4 regions of the Cryobacterium sp. Sr8 genome follow, and region 3 is predicted to be linked to each of the others. Evidence: riboswitches for the same ligand, from Rfam matches in the RefSeq annotation. Region 3 holds a riboswitch; each other region holds the start of a gene.
What was found. A riboswitch is a leader RNA that binds a small molecule or an ion and turns the genes downstream of it on or off. The one in region 3 is predicted to bind thiamine pyrophosphate.

Region 1: linked by a shared signal. The riboswitch ahead of thiD (bifunctional hydroxymethylpyrimidine kinase/phosphomethylpyrimidine kinase) and the one ahead of E3T54_RS05060 (MFS transporter) in region 3 are both predicted to bind thiamine pyrophosphate.
Region 2: linked by a shared signal. The riboswitch ahead of E3T54_RS06205 (ECF transporter S component) and the one ahead of E3T54_RS05060 (MFS transporter) in region 3 are both predicted to bind thiamine pyrophosphate.
Region 4: linked by a shared signal. The riboswitch ahead of thiC (phosphomethylpyrimidine synthase ThiC) and the one ahead of E3T54_RS05060 (MFS transporter) in region 3 are both predicted to bind thiamine pyrophosphate.

Annotation. Positions count from the first base shown of each region.
Region 1 is NZ_SOHO01000043.1:75,380-81,009, forward strand. It holds gene thiO (glycine oxidase ThiO) at 1-226, opposite strand, end outside; gene thiE (thiamine phosphate synthase) at 297-941, shown strand; gene thiD (bifunctional hydroxymethylpyrimidine kinase/phosphomethylpyrimidine kinase) at 956-2,479, opposite strand; TPP riboswitch at 2,471-2,569, opposite strand; gene E3T54_RS08885 (ATP-binding cassette domain-containing protein) at 2,607-4,922, opposite strand; gene E3T54_RS08890 (ECF transporter S component) at 4,978-5,529, opposite strand.
Region 2 is NZ_SOHO01000038.1:16,631-22,260, reverse strand. It holds gene E3T54_RS06220 (DNA polymerase IV) at 1-623, shown strand, start outside; gene E3T54_RS06215 (hypothetical protein) at 634-963, shown strand; gene nhaA (Na+/H+ antiporter NhaA) at 1,010-2,389, opposite strand; gene E3T54_RS16730 (hypothetical protein) at 2,489-2,635, opposite strand; TPP riboswitch at 2,700-2,808, shown strand; gene E3T54_RS06205 (ECF transporter S component) at 2,846-3,481, shown strand; gene E3T54_RS06200 (ABC transporter ATP-binding protein) at 3,490-4,998, shown strand; gene E3T54_RS06195 (energy-coupling factor transporter transmembrane protein EcfT) at 4,995-5,630, shown strand, end outside.
Region 3 is NZ_SOHO01000030.1:4,364-9,993, reverse strand. It holds gene thiE (thiamine phosphate synthase) at 1-349, shown strand, start outside; gene thiD (bifunctional hydroxymethylpyrimidine kinase/phosphomethylpyrimidine kinase) at 346-1,206, shown strand; gene E3T54_RS05060 (MFS transporter) at 1,157-2,521, opposite strand; TPP riboswitch at 2,490-2,597, opposite strand; TPP riboswitch at 2,825-2,934, shown strand; gene E3T54_RS05055 (ABC transporter substrate-binding protein) at 2,973-4,034, shown strand; gene E3T54_RS05050 (ABC transporter permease) at 4,024-4,836, shown strand; gene E3T54_RS05045 (ABC transporter ATP-binding protein) at 4,829-5,623, shown strand; gene E3T54_RS05040 (LLM class flavin-dependent oxidoreductase) at 5,620-5,630, opposite strand, start outside.
Region 4 is NZ_SOHO01000005.1:4,000-9,629, forward strand. It holds gene istA (IS21 family transposase) at 1-1,325, shown strand, start outside; gene istB (IS21-like element helper ATPase IstB) at 1,322-2,053, shown strand; gene E3T54_RS00235 (hypothetical protein) at 2,110-2,334, shown strand; partial or broken gene E3T54_RS00240 (rhodanese-like domain-containing protein) at 2,477-3,001, shown strand; TPP riboswitch at 3,125-3,232, shown strand; gene thiC (phosphomethylpyrimidine synthase ThiC) at 3,226-4,878, shown strand; gene thiD (bifunctional hydroxymethylpyrimidine kinase/phosphomethylpyrimidine kinase) at 4,902-5,630, shown strand, end outside.

The sequences.
Region 1 (5,630 bases), on a different contig from region 3:
CCGGGTACAACGCCGCGGAAGCCAGCGTGAGCTCGAGCAGGTCTTCCTCCTGATAATGCAGCTCGCTGACGGGAGCCAGCATCCCTGCGGCGGCATACGTAGCCCCGGTGGCGGGCGCGGGGTCGAGGACGGTGACGGTGCGGCCGGATCGCGCGGCCGTCCAGGCTATCCCCAGCCCGATGATGCCGGCGCCAATGACGACGACGTCCACGGCGCGCTCAGCCATGAACCCGGTGCATTTCGGTCTGGGTCCGGAATGGGGCCGACTCGCGGAAATCGCCTTTATGGTGGGTCACATGGATCATGATCACGCCCGGCTGTACCTGTGCACCGACGCCCGGAAGTCGCGCGGCGATTTCGCCGAGTTCCTCGATGCCGCCTTCGCCGGGGGTGTGGACATCATCCAGCTCAGGGACAAAACCATCGAGGCTGCGGAGGAACTGGAGCTCCTCGAGATCCTCCGTGACACCGCAGAGCGTCACGGGAAGCTCTGGGCCGTCAACGACCGGGCCGACATCGCAGTCCTGGCCGAGGCCCCGGTTTTCCACATCGGGCAGAAGGACCTGCCGCTGGCCTCCGCCCGCAAGCTGCTCGGTGAGACGGCCGCGATCGGCCTCTCCAGCCACACGCCGGAGCAGATCGACGCCGCCCTGGCCGCCGAGGCGCTGGACTACTTCTGTGTCGGTCCGGTCTGGGCCACGCCGACGAAACCGGGGCGTGCCGCGGTGGGGACCGCGCTGGCCGGGTACGCGACTGAGAGGATCAGAGCGACGGGAAGCAACCTGCCCTGGTACGCAATTGGCGGCATTGACCTGACCAACATCGAGCAGGTCGTGGTGGCCGGCGCGACTCGCGTCGTCGTGGTTCGCGCGATCACCGAGGCGGATGACCCGACGGATGCCGCGCAGCGGCTGCTCGCTCACCTGCCCCCGCTGCGCTAGCCGCTCGTCCGCTCTCATGACGAGGCGCCCGCATGCAGCCGGGGCGCGTCGAAGAAGTCCAGCTCGCACCGCGAGGACTGGGCAAACGCCGTTCTCATGGCCGCTCGCTCCTGGGCCGAGGCGTTGCCCGCCGCCTCGTCGGTGAAGGCGATGGCCTGCCGGGTGGCCGCGGCGAAACCCTCGTCGGCGTAGGTCTCGAGCCACGCCGCGTAGGGGTGCACGCTGCCGTCGCCGCGAGCAAGGAACCGGGCATGGAGCCGGTCGCCCACGTCCGCGTAGAGCCAGTAGCACGGCAGGATCGCGGCCACCAGGACCGCATAGCTGCCCTGCACGCTGGCGGCCAACAGGTGGTCCAGGTAGCCCTTGGTGACGGGGCCGAGTTTCCGCGGCGCGGTGTCAGCGCCCAGCCAGGTGCGGTGCAGGTCTGATTCAACTTCCAGGCACACCCGGGCGGAGTTGGCCCAGAACAGCTGGGCGGACTCGGTCGGGGCCAGGGCGCTGGCCCGGGCAAGCACGCGCGAGTAGGTGTTCAGGTAGAGCGCATCCTGCGCCAGGTAGTAGGAGAACTCCGCTTCGTCGAGGGTCCCGTCGCCGAGCGCCTCGATGAACGGCAGGTCGAAGATGGCCGTCCGGGTGGGTTCGATGTCCTGCCAGAGACTCCGGCTGAATTCCTGCCCGACCGGAGCCTTCCCGGCGAAGAGCCGGTGGAAGTGGTGGATCGGCCCGTTGCCTGCGCCGACCTCCAGGTCGTCCGCGTGCACCAGGGCGTCGTGCAGCCAGGCCTTGACCTGCGCCAGCGAGTCGGCCCAGTCCCCGGTCCGCGCCTGCACCGTGGCCATGGCGGAGGACAGCGAACAGCCGGTGCCGTGCGTGTTGCTCGTCTCCACCCGGGGCAAGGCGAACTCCACCACGGTGTCCGCCAACAGCCCGTGGCTGTTGACCAGGGCGTCGGGGCAGCTCTCGCCGGTGAGGTGTCCCCCCTTGACCAGCACAGTGACCCCGGTCGCCGCCGACAGGCGCCGGGCCTGCTCCACCGCCTCCGACCAGTTTTCGGCCGGCGGCTCCCCCAGCAGCACGGCCAGCTCCGGCAGGTTGGGCGTGACCAGGTCGACGAGCGGCACCAGATTCCGCAGGGCCTGCTCCGCGGAGGGCTCCAGCAGCCGGTCGCCGCTGGTGGCCACCATGACCGGGTCGAGCACGACGAGCGGTGGGCGGTTGGCCTCCAGCCAGGACCGCACCTCCCGGATGACTGCGACGTCTGCCAGCATCCCGATCTTGACCGCATCGATCGACACGTCCTCGCTCACCGCGTCCAACTGTTGCCGGAGGAACTCCACCGGGGGAGTGTGCACGGCGCGTACCCCGCACGTGTTCTGCGCCACGAGGGCGGTGACCACGGCCATCCCGTAGCCGCCGTTCGCGGCGATGCTCTTCAGGTCGGCCTGGATGCCCGCGCCGCCCGTCGGATCGGTCCCGGCGATGCTCAGCACCCTCGGCGTGGCTCTCAACTCGAGGCCTGGGGCGGCGTGCGTGTTCATCTGCGACATCCCTTCGCTAGTGCTAACTAGACAGGTTCAACGGGTTTCATCTCAGCTCCCGCATCCGGCGGAGCACCCCGTGTCAATCTGGAAAGCCTACAAGACCGTTCCCCGGGAGCGGCGCGGATTACGGCCAGGCGGCCTGGAGCAGGATCGGCGTGCCGGCCACGATGAGCCCCAGGGCGAGCAGAGCGGAGTCAGCCGGCAGCCAGGGTGCGGGCTCGGCCCAGGTCCGGCGGACGCCTGCGCTGCGGCCGGCCGAGAAGCCGCGCGCCTCCATTGCCACGGCCATCCGGCCCGCCTGGCGCAGCGACTGCACCAGCAGGGCGAAGGTCATGGCCGCCGCTTGCCGGCTCCTGGTGCTCGGTCCACGCCCGGCGTCCAGTCCCCGCACCCGCCGGATGCGGCGCAGCTGGTCCCACTGCCGGCCCAGGCCCTCGAAGCGTTGCAGCGCGGCGACGGCCGCGACAACGGGTCGCGCGGGCAGCCGGAGTCGCTGGGCGAGGTGGTCACCGAGCGCGAACGGATCCGCGGAGCCCGCGAGCAGAACTCCGGGCAGCACGAAGAAGGCCACCCGCAGGCCGGCCGTGACGCCCGCCAGCGGGTCCTGTCCCGTGCTGAGCAGCCAATTCGAGAACCCCACGGATGCGACGGCGAGCAACCCGGGGATCAGCCGGACGGACGGACGAGCCCAGCCGAAGACCAGCGGAGCCAGGAGCAACTCGACCGCGACGCACGCCGCGGCCACACGGACATCGGTGATGGCCAGCCCGCCGACGATCAGCAACAGGGATGACCCGAGCAGCGACAACGGCCCACAGCGTCTCGCGAGGCCGGTGGGGCGGGGCCGGCGGCGGGGCACAGGTGCCGGTGTGTGCGCGTCGCCGCTGCCCTCGGCCACGGCGGATGCCCCGACCGGCGTCGCCGCGGCATCCGTCAACGCCCCCCTGCCGTGCTCGAGGTGGATCCTTCGGTCGGCCAGTGCGATGAGCAGAGGATCGTGGGTGGCGACGACGACGGCGACGCCGGCGGCCCGGGCGGACAGGATCAGCCCGGTCACGGCAGCCCAGGTGTCACGGTCCTGCCCGACCGTCGGCTCGTCGAGCACCAGCACCGACGGCCCGTGGGCGAGCGCTCCGGCGAGCGCAAGCCGCCGGAGCTCGCCACCGGAGAGCTCGTGCGGGTCGGCGTCCCGCAGCGCCGACAGGCCGAGCGCCTCGATCAGGCCGTCGGCTCGCTGCGCGGACGCCTTTTCGTCCAGGCCGAGCGCCCGGCTCGTGCTCAGCACATCATTCAGGACCGTGCGGGCGACCACGGCGAGTTCGGCATGTTGCGGCACCCAGCCGACACGACGTGCGAGGTCCGTGGACGACCACCGGGCCGGGTGCGGGCCGACGCCGGCGGCCAGCTCCCGTCCCGCGCTCACCGTCCCGGAGGTGGGCAGCTCGAGGCCGGCCAGCAGCGCAGTGAGCGTCGACTTGCCTGCTCCGCTGACGCCGACGATTGCCAGGACCTCGCCGGAACGAACGCTGGCGTCGACGCGCGAGAGCGCCTGCACCGAGGCAGGCACGGCCTGGCCCCCGGGCGACGCAAGCCCGGCGCGCGGACGGCGGACCACGCCGACGGCATCCGCCCGGATCACAACCGAACCGACCGGCCCGCCCGGCAAAGCCGGAAGGCACAACTCCGGAGGCAACCCGCGGGGAACAGGGGCCGGGAGGCCCGGAGCCCAGACACCCTGCAATGCCGGCGCCGCGCCGCGCTCCAGCAGCGTCTCCGCAACGGTGCCGTCTGCGCTGATTCGTCCGTCGGCGTCCAGGATGATCACCCGGTCGACCTCGTCGAGCCAGGGGTCGAGGTGGTGTTCGACCAGCACCATCGTGGCGCCCGAGGCGCGGCCCGCCACCCAGATCGCCGCGCGCACCGTGTCCGCGGCCGAGCGGTCGAGCATCGAGGTGGGTTCGTCGAGCAGCACGAGCCGGGGGCCCAGTGCGAGCACGCCGGCGAGCGCGAGGCGTTGCGCCTCGCCGCCGGACACCGCGTCCACCGGATGGTCCGGGCCATAGGGGAACCCGACCGCGTCCAGCGCCTGCTGCACCGCGGTCCAGATCTGCTCCAGGGGCAGGCCGGCGTTCTCCGGGCAGAAGGCCACCTCGCGTCCCACTCGAGGGGCGACCATCGCGTCCGCCGGGTCCTGCACGAGCAGCCCGGCCGGGGCGCCATGCAGGTGCGGGTCCCGGCCGTCGACGCCGATCGATCCGGCGAGGTCGCCGGCATCCGTCGTGGTGAGCACGCCGGCCAGCGCGCGCAGCAGGGTCGACTTACCGGAGCCGCTCGGTCCGGCCAGCAGGATGCGCTGCCCCTCCTCGATCTGCAGGGTCACGTCGTGCAGGACCGGCGTTGCACGCCCGAACGGGCGCCAGGTCAGCTCGTGCACCTCCACCCGCGCTCCGCGCGCGCGCGGCGGGCGGTGCGGCGGAGCGGCGGGCGCGGGCCGGTCAGCGGGTCGCGCGGGACTCACGGAATTCCTGGCCGGCAGGGAAGGCATTGAGGGCACCGGAGCGGGCGAGCGCCCGCACGAGTGCCAGGCCGCCGAGGCCCGCGATCAGGGCGCCGGACGCGACACCGCAGGCGAGGTAGGCGAGCTTCCATGCCGGGGAGTAATCGGCCGTGTACGCCCACCATTCGTAGCCGACGATTTCCAGGATCGCGGCGGCGACGCCGCCGAGCACGGCCGTTGCGGCGCCAAAGCGCCGCCAGCGAACCAGGGCGAGCACCAGCTCGACGCCGAGGCCCTGCAGCAGTCCGGACAGGAGCACGGCGACTCCCCACCCGTTGCCCAGCAATAGCTCGACATTGGCCGCGACGAGCTCGGTGAAGAGCGCGGCGCCTGGGCGCCGGATGACCAGTCCGCCGACGACGGCAGGGATCAGCCAGACGCCGAGCGAGAGCTCACCCGCCGGGGGAAAGCCGACGGTCACGACGCTGAGCAGCGGGTAGACGAACGTGTCGAATCCCCAGAAGGCGACACCGAACGCCACGGCGAGCATGGCGGCGGTGATCAGGTCGACCCCGCGCCAGGCGGTCAGCCGGCCGGAGGCGAGTATGGTGCTCTTGGGTGCACCGGGCGACGATGCGTCCCGAACGTCGT
Region 2 (5,630 bases), on a different contig from region 3:
GGGGCGTCGGGGCGACCACCGAGCAGACCCTCCTGCGGCTCGGCTTGAAGCGGATCGGCGATATCGCGAACACCCCGTTGTCCGTGCTCCAGGCCGGGGTCGGGGAGGCGGCCGGCCGCAAGCTGCACGACCTCGCCTGGGGGCGGGACCCTCGCGCCGTCAGCGTGGACCGCGAGGAAAAGAGCATCGGCCATGAGGTGACCTTCGAACACGACGTGACGGATGTCGCCCGCCTGCGCAGCGAGATTCTCCGGCAGGCGGATGCGGTGGCCGCCCGCCTCCGCGGCGCCGGCCTCGTGGGCCGCACGGTCGTGCTGAAGGTGCGTTACGCCGACTTCAGCACGGTCACCCGCTCGCGCACCCTGCCCGAGCCCACCAACGTGGGCCGGCGCATCTACGAGGAGGTCGTCGCCGTCTTCGACGCCCTTGCGGCCTCCGGAATCCGGGTGCGGCTGATCGGGGTGCGCGTGGAGCAGCTGGGATCCGGGGACGGAGCGGGCCTCGGCCTGTGGGATCCCGACGACGACTGGCGCGAGGCGGAACTCGCCGTTGACACGGTGACCGCGCGCTTCGGGCGTGGCGCGGTGAAGCCGGCCTCGCACCTCAAACCCGACAGGGGGTAACCTGAGCGGCATGACCAACCTTGTGCTGAAGCTCGCAGAAAATGCTCGATCCGTCGGTGTGCGATCGGCCTACGGCGATCCGATCCAGGTGGAGGGAGTCACGCTCGTCCCGGTGGCACTCGTCCAGTATGGTTTCGGCGGCGGTGACGCCGGGGAGACCGAAGGCGGGGCCGCGGGCGGTGGCGGCGGCGGGATGTCCGTGCCGATCGGCGCCTACGTCAAGACGGGCAACACGGTGCGTTTCGACCCGAACGTCGTCTCGTTGCTCGTGGTGGCGATCCCGTTCGTCTGGGTCGCCGGCCACGCGCTTTCCCGCGTGATCCGCGCACTGAAGAAGTAGCCGCGCTGAAGAAGTAAGCCGCGCCGGGGATTGGCCGCGCCGACGGTCAGCCGGCGGGCGCTTCCCGGCCCGGCTCGGGCAGGAAGACGTCGGGAACCCCGTCGAGGTCGGCGTCCGTGTTCTCTTTCTCCTGGATCCGGCGGTAGTGGCGGTTCCTCGCGCGCAGCAGCACGGTGGCCAGCAGCGCCGCCAGCAGCGAGCCCGAGAGGATCGCCACCTTGGCGTGGTCGTCCTCCGCGCTCCCGTGGCCGAACGCGAGCTCGCTGATCAACAGGGAGACCGTGAACCCCACCCCGGCGAGCACGGCCACTCCGACGATGTCCACCCAGGCCAGGTCGGGGTCGAGTGAGGCCCTGGTGGTCTTCGTCACCAGCCAGGTGGCGAGCAGGACCCCCACCGGCTTGCCGAGAACGAGCGCCGCCATGATCCCGAGGGCCACCGGGTCGCTCAGCGCATCCACCAGGCCCTGGCCGCCGCCGATGGCGACGCCGGCCGAGAAGAACGCGAAGATCGGCACGGCCACCCCCGCCGACAGCGGGCGGAAACGGTGTTCAAAGGATTCGGCCAGGCCCGCGCCGTCGCCGGTGCCGCCGTCCCGGCCGCGGGCCAGCACCGGAACGGCGAAGCCGAGGAGAACGCCGGCCACGGTCGCGTGGATGCCCGAACCGTGCACGAGCGCCCAGGTCATGGCGCCCAGCGGCAGCAGAATGAGCCACGCCGCGAACGCCCGCGCCACGAAGAACTCCGAGTATCGATGCGCCAGGAACGCGTAGAGGGCCAGGGGCAGCACCGCGAGCAGCAGCGGGACGACCTGGATGTCGGCGGAGTAGAAGAGCGCGATGATCACGATCGCCAGCAGGTCGTCCACGACGGCCAGGGTCAGCAGGAAGATGCGCAGGGCGCTCGGCAGGTGGGAACCGATGACGGCCAGGACGGCGACGGCGAAGGCGATGTCGGTGGCCGTGGGGATGGCCCAGCCGCGCAGGGCGCCGGCGCCGCCGCCGAGGTTGATCGCGACGAAGACCAGTGCCGGGACGATGACCCCGCCGACCGCGGCCGCGACGGGCACGACGGCACGGCTGACGACGCGCAGTTCGCCGGCCACGAATTCACGTTTGAGCTCCAGCCCGGCCAGGAAAAAGAAGATGGCCAGGAGGCCGTCCGCGGCCCAGGTGCCGAGACTGAGCCTCAGGTGCCACGGTTCATAGCCGACCTCAAAGTCGCGATGGGCGAAGTAGAAGGGCGCGGCCGGGGTGTTGGCCAGGACCAGCGCGACAACGGTTGCGGCCAGCAGCAGGGCGCCGCCCACGGTCTCCTTGCGCAGGATCGACGCGACGCGCAGGTACTCGGGGTAGCTGCTGCGGCCGAAGATCCGGGCCCTGGCGGAAGGCTGGGGGGTGAGCGATGGTTGAGTCACAGGGGAAATCCTCTGGGTTTCGGCACACGTTCTGCGCTCGAGTTCCGGGCGCACTGAATGAAATGCCGACCAGACTTCCCGGCTCACCAGTATCCAGCGTACACGCGGCTAGGACCGTCGTCGCCGTCCCAGCCGGGGCAGCCGCCACGGTCCACGCACCGGGAGCCCTCGGCGGATCCGGCGTCGGCGCAGGATGAACGATCGCATCAGCACCAGCAGGACGGCGGCCAGGATCAGGGGGACGGCGACGCTCATCCGGGGCGACCGGGTGCGCCGACGCCGGTGGACTCCATCCTGCGAGTCTAGGCGGGTCTATAATCGAAGCGAACACGGGAGTCCGGTTGACCGGGCTGAGAGGAAGCTACCTGGCTTCGACCGTCGAACCTGATCTGGATCATGCCAGCGCAGGGAGGCAAATAATCTCGTAACCCGTGCCCTGTATTCACTACGGAAAGGGCACGACAAGTGCATGCAACAACCACCCCCCGGATTCCCGCCCAGACGACGGCCCGCAAGCCGCGCAACCTGAGGTGGCGGGTCGTCGACATCGTCGTCGCCAGCGTCATCGGCGTCGCCAGCGGACTGATCTTCTTCGCCTGGAACACCGCCTACGTTCCGCTCAGCGCCCCGCTCACGCCCCTCCTTCCCGGCCTGCAGGCCCTCCTGGGCGGCGGATGGCTCTTCGCCGGGGTGCTCGGCGGCCTGATCATTCGCAAGCCAGGGGCCGCGCTCTACACCGAACTTCTCGCTGCCGTCGTGTCCACGCTGATCGGCAACCAGTGGGGTCCGCTCACGCTCGTCTCCGGGCTGGCCCAGGGACTCGGTGCGGAGCTGGTGTTCGCGGTGTTCCTCTACGCCAACTACCGTGCGTACGTCGCCGTCCTGGCCGGCGCCGGGGCGGGCCTGGCCCTCGCGATCAACGACCTGGTGCTCTGGTACCCCGGCTCGGCCGCGGCGTTCGCGACGATCTACACGGTGTCCGCCGTCGTGTCCGGCGCAGTGATCGCCGGGCTGCTGTCCTGGCTGGCCATGCGCGGCCTCGCCAGGACGGGGGCACTCGGCCGGTTCGCCGCGGGTCGCGAGATTCGCGCCGACGTCTAGTCGCACTGATGACGCCGCCGGCAGCACCAGACCTCCGCGTTGCGGGGGCGTCGATCGACGCCTCCGGCTGGGGCTGGCGTCATGCCGGACGGCGGGCGTGGGCGGTCAGGGACCTCGACCTCCGCATCGACCCGGGCGAGCGGGTGTTGCTGCTCGGCGCATCCGGGGCGGGGAAATCCACCCTCGTGCACGCCCTGGCCGGGGTGATCGGCGCCGCCGAGGAAGGCGAGGAACGGGGGCGGCTCCTCGTCAACGGGAGCAGTCCGGCCGACGCGCGCGGGCAGGTGGGGCTGGTGATGCAGGACCCGGATTCCCAGGTGATCCTCGCCCGGGTCGGCGACGACGTCGCGTTCGGCTGCGAGAACCTCGGTGTGCCGCGGGAGGAGATCTGGCGCCGGGTGTGCGACTCGCTCGCGATGGTCGGACTCGACCTGCCCCTCGGCCACCCCACCTCCGCGCTGTCCGGCGGACAGAAGCAACGCCTCGCCCTGGCCGGAGTGCTGGCGATGCGTCCGGGGCTGCTGCTGCTCGATGAACCCACGGCCAACCTCGATCCGTCCGGCGTGCTGGAAGTGCGGGAATCGGTGGCCCGGGTGCTCGAGCACACGGAGGCCACCTTCGTCGTGATCGAGCATCGGGTCGGCGTGTGGCAGCACCTCGTCAACCGCGTCATCGTGCTCGACCCGGCCGGGGGAGTCCTGGCCGACGGCCGGCCGGGCGATGTGCTCCCGGCGGAGGGCGACCGGCTGTCGGCTTCCGGGGTGTGGGTTCCGGGCATCGCGCACGACCTCCCCGCGCGGCGCCGGACGCCGCAGGCATCCGCTCGCCTCCTCGGAACGCAGGCGCTCGCCATCGCGCGTACCCGGGATGCGGTCGTCGCACGCGACATCGAGGTTGAGGTCATCGAGGGGGCCGCGCTGGCCATCACCGGACCGAATGGGGCGGGGAAGTCCACGCTGGCCCTGACCCTGGCCGGCCTTCTGAAGCCGGCCGCCGGTCGGGTGCTCGCGGACCCGCGCTTGTCCGGCGGAGCCCCGGCCGAACCGATCCGCTGGACGTCCCGCCAACTGCTCACCCGCATCGGCACGGTGTTCCAGGACCCCGAGCACCAGTTCGTGGCCGGCACGGTCCGAGCGGAGCTGGCCGTCGGGCCCCTCGCGCTCGGACTCCCGGAGCCGGTGATCTCTGCCCGGGTGGACACCCTGCTGCAGAGGCTGCGAATCGACCACCTCGCGGAGGCGAACCCGTTCACCCTGTCCGGAGGCGAGAAGCGCCGGCTGTCGGTCGGCACGGTCCTGGCCACCCGGCCCGGTGTGCTCGTGCTCGACGAGCCCACCTTCGGCCAGGACTTCCGCACCTGGCGGGAGATCGTGGCCCTGCTCGCGGAGCTCATCGACGCCGGCACCGCCGTGGTCGCCGTGTCGCACGATGCCGAGTTCGTGGCGGCACTGGCCGACAGCGAATACCGCCTGGCCGGCAGCCTGGATGCCCGGCCCGACCGCCTGGTGACGCTGTGACCGCGACCGCGACCGCGACGCCGGGGAACCGGGGAATCCTGCGGGTCAACCCGGTGGCCAAGCTGGCGGCGGCGCTCCTCCTCGCGGGGGTGCTCGTGCTGACCATCGACTGGGTTTCGGCCGCCGTCGCCCTGGCCTGCGAGCTGGTCCTGTTCTTCTGGGCCGGGATGTCCTTTCGGATCTTTGTGCTCCGCACCCTCCCCGTCTGGCTGGCCGCACCGGCCGCCGGGCTGACCACGCTGCTCTACGGGCAGGCAGCGGGCGCCGAATACTGGCAGTTCGGCCTCATCCAGATCACGGACGGGTCGGTCGAACTGGCCGTGGCAACGCTGCTGCGCGTGCTCGCGATCGGGCTCCCGGCTGTTGTCCTCTTCGTCACCGTCGACCCGACGGACCTGGCCGACGGACTGGGGCAGGTCGTCAGGCTGCCGGCGCGGTTCGTGCTGGGCGGGCTGGCGGCACTGCGCCTGGTCGGGCTGCTGATGGAGGACTGGCGCGCCCTCGAGCGGGCCAGGCGGGCCAGGGGCATCGCGGATCGCGGCGTCATCCGGCGACTGGCCGGCCAGGCCTTTGCGCTCCTCGTGCTCTCCATCCGCCGCGGCAGCAAGCTGGCCACGGCCATGGAAGCCAGG
Region 3 (5,630 bases):
GAGGATGATCGTCGGCGACGACGCGATCATCGGGTTGACCGCCAATACTGTCGATCACTTCCGCCAGGTGGCTCTCCTGCCAGATAGAACGGTCGACTACCTGGGCGCTGGTGTGATCCGGGCGACGGCCACAAAAGTGAACCATCCGACGCCGATCGGCGTGGACGGTTTCGCCGGGTTCGCTGCCGTGGCAGGCCTGCCTTGCGTGGCCATTGGCGGAGTCTTGCTGGACGACGTGGGCGAGCTGCGCCGGGCGCGGGCGGCAGGTGTCGCAGTGGTCTCCGCGATCTGTGCCGCCGCGGACCCGAAACGGGTGGCCGAGGATTTTGTGGAGGAGTGGAACCGATGATTCGTACCGTCCTGCCGCGCACAGTACCCCGAGTTCTGAGCATCGCTGGCACCGATCCAACAGGTGGGGCCGGCATCCAGGCGGACTTGAAGAGCATTGCCGCGCAGGGCGGCTACGGGATGGCCGTCGTCACCGCGCTGGTTGCCCAGAACACCCACGGGGTGAGGTCGGTGCATATTCCGCCGGTGGCCTTCCTTCGTGAACAGCTCGATGCCGTCAGTGACGACGTCACTATCGATGCGGTCAAGATCGGGATGCTCGGCAATGCCGAGATCGTTCAGGCCGTCGATGACTGGTTGGAGAAGGTGAAACCGCCGGTGGTGGTGCTTGACCCGGTGATGGTCGCCACCAGCGGCGACCGGCTGCTCGAGCCGGCTGCAGAAAGCGCCATGATCCGGCTGCTCAGCCGGGTCGACTTGGTCACACCGAACCTGGCGGAATTGGGGGTGCTGTTGGGAGAGCCGACCGCTTCGACCTGGCCGCACGCACTCGAGCAGGGCAAGCGACTCTCGTCGGCGCATAAGGTCATTGTGCTGGTCAAGGGCGGCCATCTAGAGGGTGCCGTGTGCCCGGACGCGCTGGTGGATGCCACCGGCCAGCTGCCCGCCGGCCGGCAGATGATTGAGGTTGCAGCCGATCGGGTGGACACCGCCAATACCCACGGAACCGGATGTTCGATGTCGTCGGCGATGGCGACATTGCAGGCCCGGCTCGGGGACTGGAGCGTCGCGTTATCGATGACTAAGTCCTGGTTGCAGGAGAGTCTGGAACACGCCGACGAACTCGAGGTCGGTACCGGGCGTGGTCCTATCCACCACTTTCATCGGTTGTGGGCAGGCGGGCCGCCCCAAGGCTGACCCGCACTGTTTCGGGGCCGGCCAGCGCGCCGGTCAGCACGAGCGCTCCAGCCAGTGCGAGCAGCGCTGCGACGGCGCCGTGGTCGCCGAGCACATTCTGCAGGGCCGGCAGATAGTACGGGTAGAGGGCTGGAATGACGATGGAAAGGCTATAACCGACCCCGTAGCCGCTGGAGCGCACGGCAGTCGGGAAGCGTTCGGCCAGGTAGGCGCCGACCGGGCCGTAGCCGGAAACGGTGACGATCTGCAGCGCCACGACCAGCAGCACCAAAGCCGTGGTGCCGGCGGCGGTGAAGACGGCTAGGAAGATCACCGGTCCCAGTACCGCTGCGATCAGGCCGAAGCCGATGAAGAAAACGCGGCGGCCGGTGAACGTCGACAGGTGCCCACAACCGGCCATGGTGAAGGCGCTTGCGGCGGTGCCGCACATCATCGCGAACGTTATGGTTTGTGCGCCCACGTCGGCATCGGCGCCGAGTTGCCCAGTCAGCACCGGGATGGCCATGTAAGTCAGCAACCACATGCCGCTCATCAGAATGAATACCTGCCACAGCGCCCGGCGGTGTTCGCCGATGAGAATTTCCTTCAGCGGGTTCGTGCGGCGTGGGGTCTGGGTCCACATCGGGGAATCCTCAACCCGGGCACGATAATAGGCGAGCATTCCAAAAGCGAGCACGGCGCCGAGCAGGAATGGGATGCGCCAGCCCCATGCGTTGTAGCTGGCGGTGTCGAGCGTGCCGTGGAGTACGAACACCAGGCCGGCGATGGTGGCGTTGGCCCAGGGTGACATCCACATGATCAGCCCGCTGACAAGCCCTCGCCGTTCAGGTTCGGACCATTCCATCGCCAGTGGAACAGCCGAGGTGTATTCACCGCCGAGAAAAATTCCGCCGAGAAAACGCAGCGCCAGGATCAACAGGAGCGATCCTGCACCGAACACGGCGTGGCTGGGAACCAGTGCGATGAGCAGTGTCGTCAGCGCCACGCCGGTGAGTGCGACCTTGGTCGTCGCCGTGCGGCCGATGCGGTCGGAGATCGGACCGAAGATCGCTGCTCCTATCGGCCGCCCGAGCAGCGTCGCGACAAAGATCAGTCCGGCGTTGCTGACCAGGTTTTCCGACCCGAAAAGATGCGCCGCTGCTGGCGTCAGGGCGATGACGGGTAGGAAGATGTCGAATTGGTCCACATAGTTGCCGAAGATCCCGCCCCGTATGGCGCGGCGCATGCCTGGCGGTGCAGACGGTGGCAGTTGAGCGGGGGCAGAGGCGGGGTTGGGGTGGGCGTAACGCATCAACTTCACTTCCTTTGCCGGCATTACCCGGTAGGTTCAACGGTCGAAGCTGCCTCAGCTTCCTCTCAGCCCCTGCAAGAGGGCTCCCGTGTGGACGAGGAACAACGTAGCACTCTGTGTCAGGGGCTGCGTTTAGCCATGTTTGCGTTCGGCCATGTTCTGGCCCCTTTTTTCTGGTTGTGATTGTCTGCAAGCGCGCGGCGAGAGTGGGGATCTGGCGGCGACCTCGTCGGAGTCGTAATGGTGCTGTTCGATGACTTGGTACGCACGCATGGAGTGTGAACCAACACGTTGTTCGTCCAGGCTTGGCTGTTTCTTGGTTACACTCGTCTTGAACACGGGAGTCCGGTGAGCCGGGCTGAGAGGAAGATTATCAATCTTCGACCGTCGAACCTGATCTGGATCATGCCAGCGCAGGGAGGCAATTTTCTCACACCCGTGCCCTGATATTCCTGCAATCAAGGAGGGCACGACAGTGCAACTATCTCTACTCAAAAGTGCGCCTTCGTCGTGGGTGACGGTGGGCGCGCTGGCTCTTGCCGCGGCGACAGTTCTGAGTGGCTGCGCCTCAGGCTCGGCGACTGGCACCGCCTCGTCTACCGCGTTGACTCCGGTGACCTTCGCCTTGGACTGGACACCGAACACCAATCACACCGGGCTGTATGTCGCTCTTGAGAAGGGCTACTTCACGCAGGCGGGGCTTGAGGTGAAGGTGCTCCCATACAGCCAGTCATCCACCGACGCACTCATCAACGCCGGCTCAGCTGACTTCGGTATCAGCTTCCAGGACGCGGCCACCTTCGCGGCGGCAGCGGGTGTGCGCAACATCTCGGTGATGTCGGTGCTGCAGCACGACGCTACGGCGATCGGGGTCCTGGCCAGCCGCGACGACATTCGCAGCCCCAAGGACCTCGACGGCAAGACCCTCGGCATGGCAGACCCCAGCGCAACTTTCCCCACCGAGGCTGCGGATGTCATCAAGAACGACGGTGGAACGGGCGAGTTTAGGAAAATCACGCTGGGCACCTCCGCCTATGAGGCCCTCTATGCCGGCAAAGTTGACTTCACCTCGGCATTCACCACCTGGGAGGGCATCGACGCCGCTCTTCGCGGCACCCCGATGAAGTTCTTCGCTCTGCACGACTATGGCCTACCGGACCAATACTCGGTGATCGTCGAGGCAAACCGGGACTGGACGGCCAAGTACCCTGCCGCCACTGCTCAGTTCGTCCAGGCCCTGCAAAAGGGGTACCAATACGCCGCCGACCATCCAGATGCCGCGGCGAAGATTTTGATCGACGCCAACCCCGGTGCCTTCGAAAACACGGAACTCGTGTACCAAAGCCAGGAAAAACTGAGCGCTTCCTACCTCAAAGACGCCAACGGTAAAGTAGGCACTCAAACGGCAGACACCTGGCAGCAGCTGGCCGATTCCCTCTACCGTGCCGGCCTCTTGGCCGACGAAGACGGCAAACCGCTCACAGCGCCGCTGGACACGTCGACACTGTTCACTGAGCACTACCTCAGTGAAAAATAGCATCACCGTGAAGCGGGCTACAGCGCCCCGCACGACTGCACTCTCGGCGCTAGCGCCTCCCGCCGCGATCCTCACCGCGCTCGTGATCACCTGGCAGGTGGCGGTGACGGCAGGCGGAGTGCAGCCGGCGATCCTGCCCTCCCCGCAGCGCATTCTTCAGCAGGGCTGGGAGGCCCGCACCACGATCTGGGACAATACGCTCCCCACCCTGCAGGAGACGTTTCTCGGCTTCGCCGTCTCCCTGACCGTCGCTTGGACGCTGGCAATCCTGATCGATTTTTCGCCATGGCTGCGGCGAGCACTGGTGCCACTGCTGGTGGCATCCCAAGCTATACCCATCATTGCGATCGCGCCGCTGATGATCATCTGGTTCGGATTCGGAATGCTGCCCAAAGTCATCGTCATCGCCCTGGTGACATTCTTTCCGGTCACGGTCGGACTGATTGACGGCTTCAACCGCACCGATCGGGACGCGATCAATCTGCTGCGCAGCATGGGGGCTAACCGGTGGAAGCAGTTCGTGTACGTGCGTCTTCCGTCGGCGCTTCCCTCGTTCTTCACGGCCCTTCGAATCGGAATCGCCTACGCCGTCACCGGTGCCATTTTTGCCGAGTACGTCGGCGCCGAGCGAGGCCTGGGCATTTATATGGCGGTGATGAAGAACTCGTTTCGCACCGATCTTGTGTTGGCTGCCGTTGCGGTGACCGCGTTCGTGAGCGTGTGCCTGTTCCTGTTGACCTACGTCGCCGAACGGGCGATCATCCCTTGGCATTCGAAGGAACGCAGGAGCTGGCATGGCTGAGGCGACTCCCCCGAAGATCGAACTGCGCGGAATAGGTAAGTCGTTTCCGCTCGGCCACGGGCAGGTACGGCCGGTCCTCGACGACATCGCCTTCTCGGCGCGGCCGGGCGAATTCGTTGCCGTGATCGGTCCGAGCGGATGCGGCAAGAGCACCATGTTCAACATCATGGCCGGCCTGGAGACGGCCAGTTCCGGCGAGGTCTTAGTCGACGGGGATGTCGTCACCGGTCAACACGAACACTTCGCATACATGCCGCAGAAGGATTTGTTGTTCCCGTGGCGCAGCATTCTGGAGAACACATCCCTCGGCCTCGAGGTTGCGGGGGAAACCAAGAAGACCGCCCGAGCACGGGCGGCCAGTCTCTTTGCGGCCTTCGGCCTGTCCGGTTTTGAAGATGCACATCCTTTCGAACTCTCCGGAGGCATGCGCCAGCGCGCGGCCTTGCTGCGCACCGTGGTGCAGGGCAGAGATGTCCTGTTGCTGGACGAGCCGTTCGGGGCCCTGGACTCCCTCACCCGCACCGACATGCAGTCCTGGTTGCAGGGGGTGTGGTCCCAGAACGCCTGGACTGCGGTGCTGATCACCCACGACATCCGTGAGGCGATTTACCTCGCCGACCGGGTGGTCGTCCTCAGCGCGCGGCCGGCATCCGTGCGGCTGAACCTGACCATCGACCTGCCCCGGCCGCGCGAGCTGTCGATGACCACCTCGGCAGAGTTCGCCGGATACGAACGCACGCTCCTGGCGACCCTGCACGAGGAAACCCTCTCGCCCAGAGGACCCTAAACCGCAG
Region 4 (5,630 bases), on a different contig from region 3:
TGGCCCGGCCTGCGGGCTCGGTCTTGACCGGCTTCGAAGACACCATTGAATTGTGGTTGGGCGAGGACCAGCGTCGGCCGCGTAAGCAACGCCACACGGCCAAGCGGGTCTTTGATCGTCTCGTCGCCGAGGAAGGTTTCATCGGAAGTTATTCGCCGGTGCAACGCTTCGTGAGGAAGTGGAACGTTCAGCACCGTCGGGCCGGCGAGGGCTTCACGGAACTTGTTTGGCCAGCTGGCACCGCGCAGGTCGATTTCGGTCAGGCTGAGGCCGTCATCGCGGGGATCCGGCAGGTTTTGCATATCTTCGTGGTCACGTTCCCGTTCTCGAACATGCGCTTCGTGCAGGCCTACCGGGGAGAAACAGCGGAGTGTGTCTGCCACGGGCTGCGCACCGTGTTCGACCACATCGGCGCCGCGCCCCGGCACCTGGTCTTTGACAACGCCACCGGGATTGGGCGACGAGTGGGGACCAAGGTCGCCGAGACCAAACTGTTCGGCGCGTTCAAGCTGCACTACCGGTCCGAGTCCAGGTACTGCAACCCGTACTCGGGTCATGAGAAGGGCAACGTGGAAAACGCGGTCGGGTTCCTCCGGCGCAACCTGATGGTCCCCGAGCCGGAAGCGGCCACCCTGCAGGGCCTCAACGAGGTGCTGTTGGCGCGGTGCCTGGCGTTGGCTGCGGCCGTGCACTATCGCAAGGGCCTGCCGGTGGGCGAGCTCTTCACCCAGGACGTCGCCGCCAGCCTGGCGTTGCCGGGGGTCGGGTTCGACCCGGTGCGTTACGAGACCCGCACCGCCGATAAGACCGGGAACCTCCTCATTGACGGGAACCCCTACGCGGCCGGGTCCGCCTTCCACAGTCGCACTCTCACGGTGGGGTTGCGGCACGATGTGGTCGAGATTCTCGATGAGCAGGCCACGCCCGTCCGCTCGTTCCCGCGGGCCTTCGGCCGCCAGACCGAGACGATCTTCGAACCCGCGTCGCTGCTGCCGTTGCTGGTGACCAAGCCCGGAGCCTGGGGTCATTCCCCGTTACGGGCCCTGGTCTCAGAGCCCGTGCGGGACTGGCTTGATATGGCCACGGCCACCAACCGGCGCCGGCTCCTGAACGCCGTGGACGCCGCGTCGGGATCGGCCGGTTTCGACGCTGCGATCCGCGCCGCCGACCTGCTGATCCAGCGCGGAGATGCCCCGGACATGGCCGCGTTGGGCATGCTCGCCCGCCGGCTCGCTGACGGCACCACGCCGACGGTAGAGAACGTGGATTTGAGCGTCTATGACATCTTCACCACCGTGAACACTATGACCGGAGAAATCGCATGAGCCTGGTCACCGTCCACGACATCATCGAGACCGGCCGGCAGTCATCATTGACCGGCACGGTGCTGGCGGAATGGGCCGAGAAAGGCACCCCGAAACAACGCGAATACCTCCACGGAATGCTCCTGGCCGAGCACGAATCCCGGCAGGAATCACGCCGCCAACGACTGCTGACCGCGGCACGTTTGCCGGCGTTGAAGTCGCTGAGCGGGTTTGACTACTCCAACGTCAAGTTTCCCGAAGACTACGGCCGTGACGCGCTGACCTCGCTGGAGTTCATCAACCAGGCCGAAGACCTCGTCCTCTACGGCGACGTCGGCACCGGCAAAACACACCTCGCGACCGCGCTGGTAGCCGCCGCCTGCCGCGAAGGGATCCCAGCACGCTTCTTCACCACGTCCTCGTTAGTCATGCAGCTGCGCCGCGCCAAAGACGAAGGCCGCCTCGACCGAGAGCTGGCATCCATCGCGAAGAACAAGCTCGTGGCCATCGACGAACTGGGATATCTACCGATCGATACCGAGGGCGCCAGGCTCCTGTTCCACGTCATCGCCGACGGCTATGAAAAACGAAGCCTGATCATCACCACGAACCTCGAGTTCTCCCGATGGGGAACGGTGTTCGGCGACGACAACATGGCCGCTGCCGTCATCGACCGCATCGTTCACCACGGCCGGCTCCTGCAGTTCCGTGGCGAGTCCTACCGGGTCAAACACGCCCTCATGAAATAGCCCCCGTAACCGCGCCAGCCATGACTAAAACACATCGACAGCAGAAGGAATCATCCATGAACGATGCAGAAACGCGGCCCTCGCACCCCTTCGGGTGCACCCTCGAAGACGACCTGAACATCCTCACAAACGGCGCCGACACGGGCTGGTGGGACGACAACGGACGACCAGCCCCATGGCCTGCCGACTTCCTCGATCCCGAAGCGGGATGGAGCAACGGAAACACCGACGCCCCCGCCGATGACGGCGACGAAAACGAACCCGGAAACCGGACGTTCTGACCACCGTGCTCAACTGGCCGGAAACCACGCCACACTGGCAGGTTTCTTATCGCTCAAATGGCCGGCTTCAAGTTGACAAAACACACGCTTCGACGGGCAGGTCAGTGTCTTCTGGGAGAAACACGGGCCGAGCTACCGAGACCTGTACCCCGAGGCCCCCTCAGCCGGATCGGCCCTCTCCTGCTCGGAAGGCGGCGTCCTGGGCCTGCTCTGCGCCGCCATCGGCGGGGTGATGGCGGCGGATGCGGTCAAACTGATCACCGGAGCCGGACGGACACTGCTGGGACGCGTACTGCTGTTCAACGCGCTGGCCTCGTCCTGGCGGGAGATCACGATTGCCAGAGACCCCGCCCGCAACCCGATCACCGAACTGGTCGACTACGAACGACTCTGCGGGGTTGCCCCGCGAGACGAGGCGGGCGACGCCCGCGCCATCACCGTTCGGGAATTGCGCGACCGCCTGGCAGCCCGGGACGCCGGTCACCAGGACTTCGACCTGATCGACGTCAGGGAAGCGGCGGAATATGCGCTTGGCCACATTCACGGATCCCGGCTGGTTGCGCAGGGTCGCATCCTGTCGGGCGAAGCGCTCGGCGAACTTTCCCGGAATCGGGACATCGTCCTGTACTGCCAGGCCGGGAGCCGTTCGCATGACACGCTGGCCGAGCTGCAGCGGCGGGGCTACGCACGGACGACACACCTGCAGGGCGGCCTGCTGGCGTGGGGAAAGGTCATGGGGGCTGGCCTGCCGATGCGCCAGGCGGAATCGACCGGTAGGGTTGATGGTTCAACCACTAACCACGGGAGCTCGCACCAGCGAGCTGAGAGGACGGCCAGGGCCGTCGACCGTTGAACCTGTCCGGGTAATGCCGGCGTAGGGAGATCTGCAGAATGCGAACAAACGACGCTACAACTGTGTCCACAGTGACCACTGGAGCCATCTGGGGAAGCACGAAAAGGTACGAGTTGGTACCCGGATTCCCGGGGATGACCGTACCGGTCCGGCGGGTGAACCTGAGCAACGACGAGCACTTCGACCTGTACGACACCTCGGGCCCCTACACCGACGAGGGCACCGAAATCGATCTGGATGCCGGATTGCCGAAGATGCGGGACGAGTGGGAGCGACCGGAGCCCATCGACGGCGCCGCCACGCAGCTGGTCTGGGCCCGGGCCGGAATCATCACGCCCGAGATGGCGTACATCGCCGCCCGGGAAGGGTTGCCTGCGGAACTTGTGCGGGACGAGGTCGCCCGCGGCCGGGCGGTCATCCCGGCGAACCACAAGCACCCCGAGAGCGAGCCCATGATCATCGGCAAGGCGTTCGCCGTGAAGATCAACGCAAACATCGGCAACTCCGCAGTCACCTCGTCAATCGCCGAAGAAGTCGAAAAGATGGTGTGGGCCGCCCGCTGGGGCGCCGACACGCTGATGGACCTGTCAACGGGCAAAGACATTCACCTGACCCGGGAATGGATTATGCGCAACTCCCCCATCCCCGTAGGCACCGTACCCCTGTACCAGGCGGTCGAGAAGGTCAACGGCGACCCGGCCAAGCTGACCTGGGAAATCTACCGCGACACCGTGATCGAGCAATGCGAGCAGGGCGTCGACTACATGACGGTCCACGCCGGAGTGCTCCTGCGCTACGTGCCGCTGACGGCCAAGCGGGTCACCGGAATCGTGTCGCGCGGCGGGTCGATCATGGCCGCCTGGTGCCTGGCCCACCACGAGGAGAGTTTCCTCTACACCCACTTCGTCGACCTGTGCGAGATCCTGCGGCGCTATGACGTCACATTCTCCCTCGGTGACGGGCTCCGCCCCGGCTCCATCGCCGACGCCAACGACGAGGCCCAGTTCGCCGAGCTGCGCACTCTCGGGGAACTGACCAGGATCGCGAAGTCGCATGGCGTGCAGGTCATGATCGAGGGTCCCGGGCATGTGCCGATGCACAAGATCGTGGAGAACGTGAGGCTGGAGGAAGAGCTCTGTGAGGAGGCCCCCTTCTACACGCTCGGCCCGCTGGCAACCGACATCGCGCCCGCCTACGACCACATCACCTCCGCCATCGGCGCGGCCATCATCGCCCAGGCCGGGACGGCGATGCTCTGCTACGTCACGCCGAAGGAACACCTGGGGCTGCCCAACCGTGACGATGTGAAAACGGGAGTCATCACCTACAAGATCGCGGCTCACTCCGCGGACCTGGCCAAACAGCATCCGCGGGCCCAGGAACGCGACGACGCCCTCAGCAAGGCACGGTTCGAATTCCGCTGGAATGACCAATTCGCGCTATCCCTGGACCCCGACACCGCCCGCAGCTTCCATGACGAGACGCTGCCGGCAGAGCCCGCGAAGACCGCCCACTTCTGCTCCATGTGCGGGCCGAAATTCTGCTCCATGCGCATCTCCGCCGATGTCCGGGCGTACGCGGAAGAGAATGGGCTCTCCAGCCTGGAGGCGATCGAGGCGGGGATGGCCGACAAATCCGCGGAATTCGCCCGCATGGGCAGCTCGGTGTACCTGCCGATCAGGGCGATCTGAGCATCGCTCCAACTGCCCCGCCGATGATCTTCAACGTCCTGAGCATCGCCGGCACCGACCCCAGTGGCGGTGCCGGCAGCCAGGCGGATCTGAAGACGTTCTCGGCCCTGGGCGTGTACGGCGCGAGTGTCATCAGCGCGGTGGTCGCCCAGGACACCCAGGGGGTGGCAGCGAGCCACCACCTTCCCCCGGCCTTTGTCACCGCACAACTCGACACGCTTTTCGACGACGTTCGCATCGATGCGGTCAAGATCGGCATGCTGGGCACGGCCGGCATCGTCGCGGCGGTCGCGGCCACGCTCCTGCGACATCGGCCGGCCTTCATTGTGCTCGACCCGGTCATGGTCGCTACGAGCGGAGACCAGTTGCTCGCTGGCGACGCGCTGGCCGCGCTGAGAGAGGAGCTCCTGCCTGTCGTCGACCTCGTCACGCCGAACCTGGCAGAGGCCGCCGCCCTGCTTGGCGAGGACGAGGCAGCAGTCAGCGAGGAGGAGGCGCTCGGCCAGCTGGAGCGGCTCCATCGGCTGTGCCCTGGCGTGCTCATCACGGGCGGTCACCTCGGCGGCGCCGAGAGCGTGGATCTCCTCCTACTGGACGGGACGATCACCCGGCTTCGTGCTCCGCGCGTGCCGACCCGGAACACGCACGGCACGGGCTGCACACTCTCGGCGGCAATCGCGGCGCTGCGTCCCCAACGCCCGGATTGGGCTGGCGCGGTGACGGATGCGAAGGACTACCTGACAGGCGCCCTG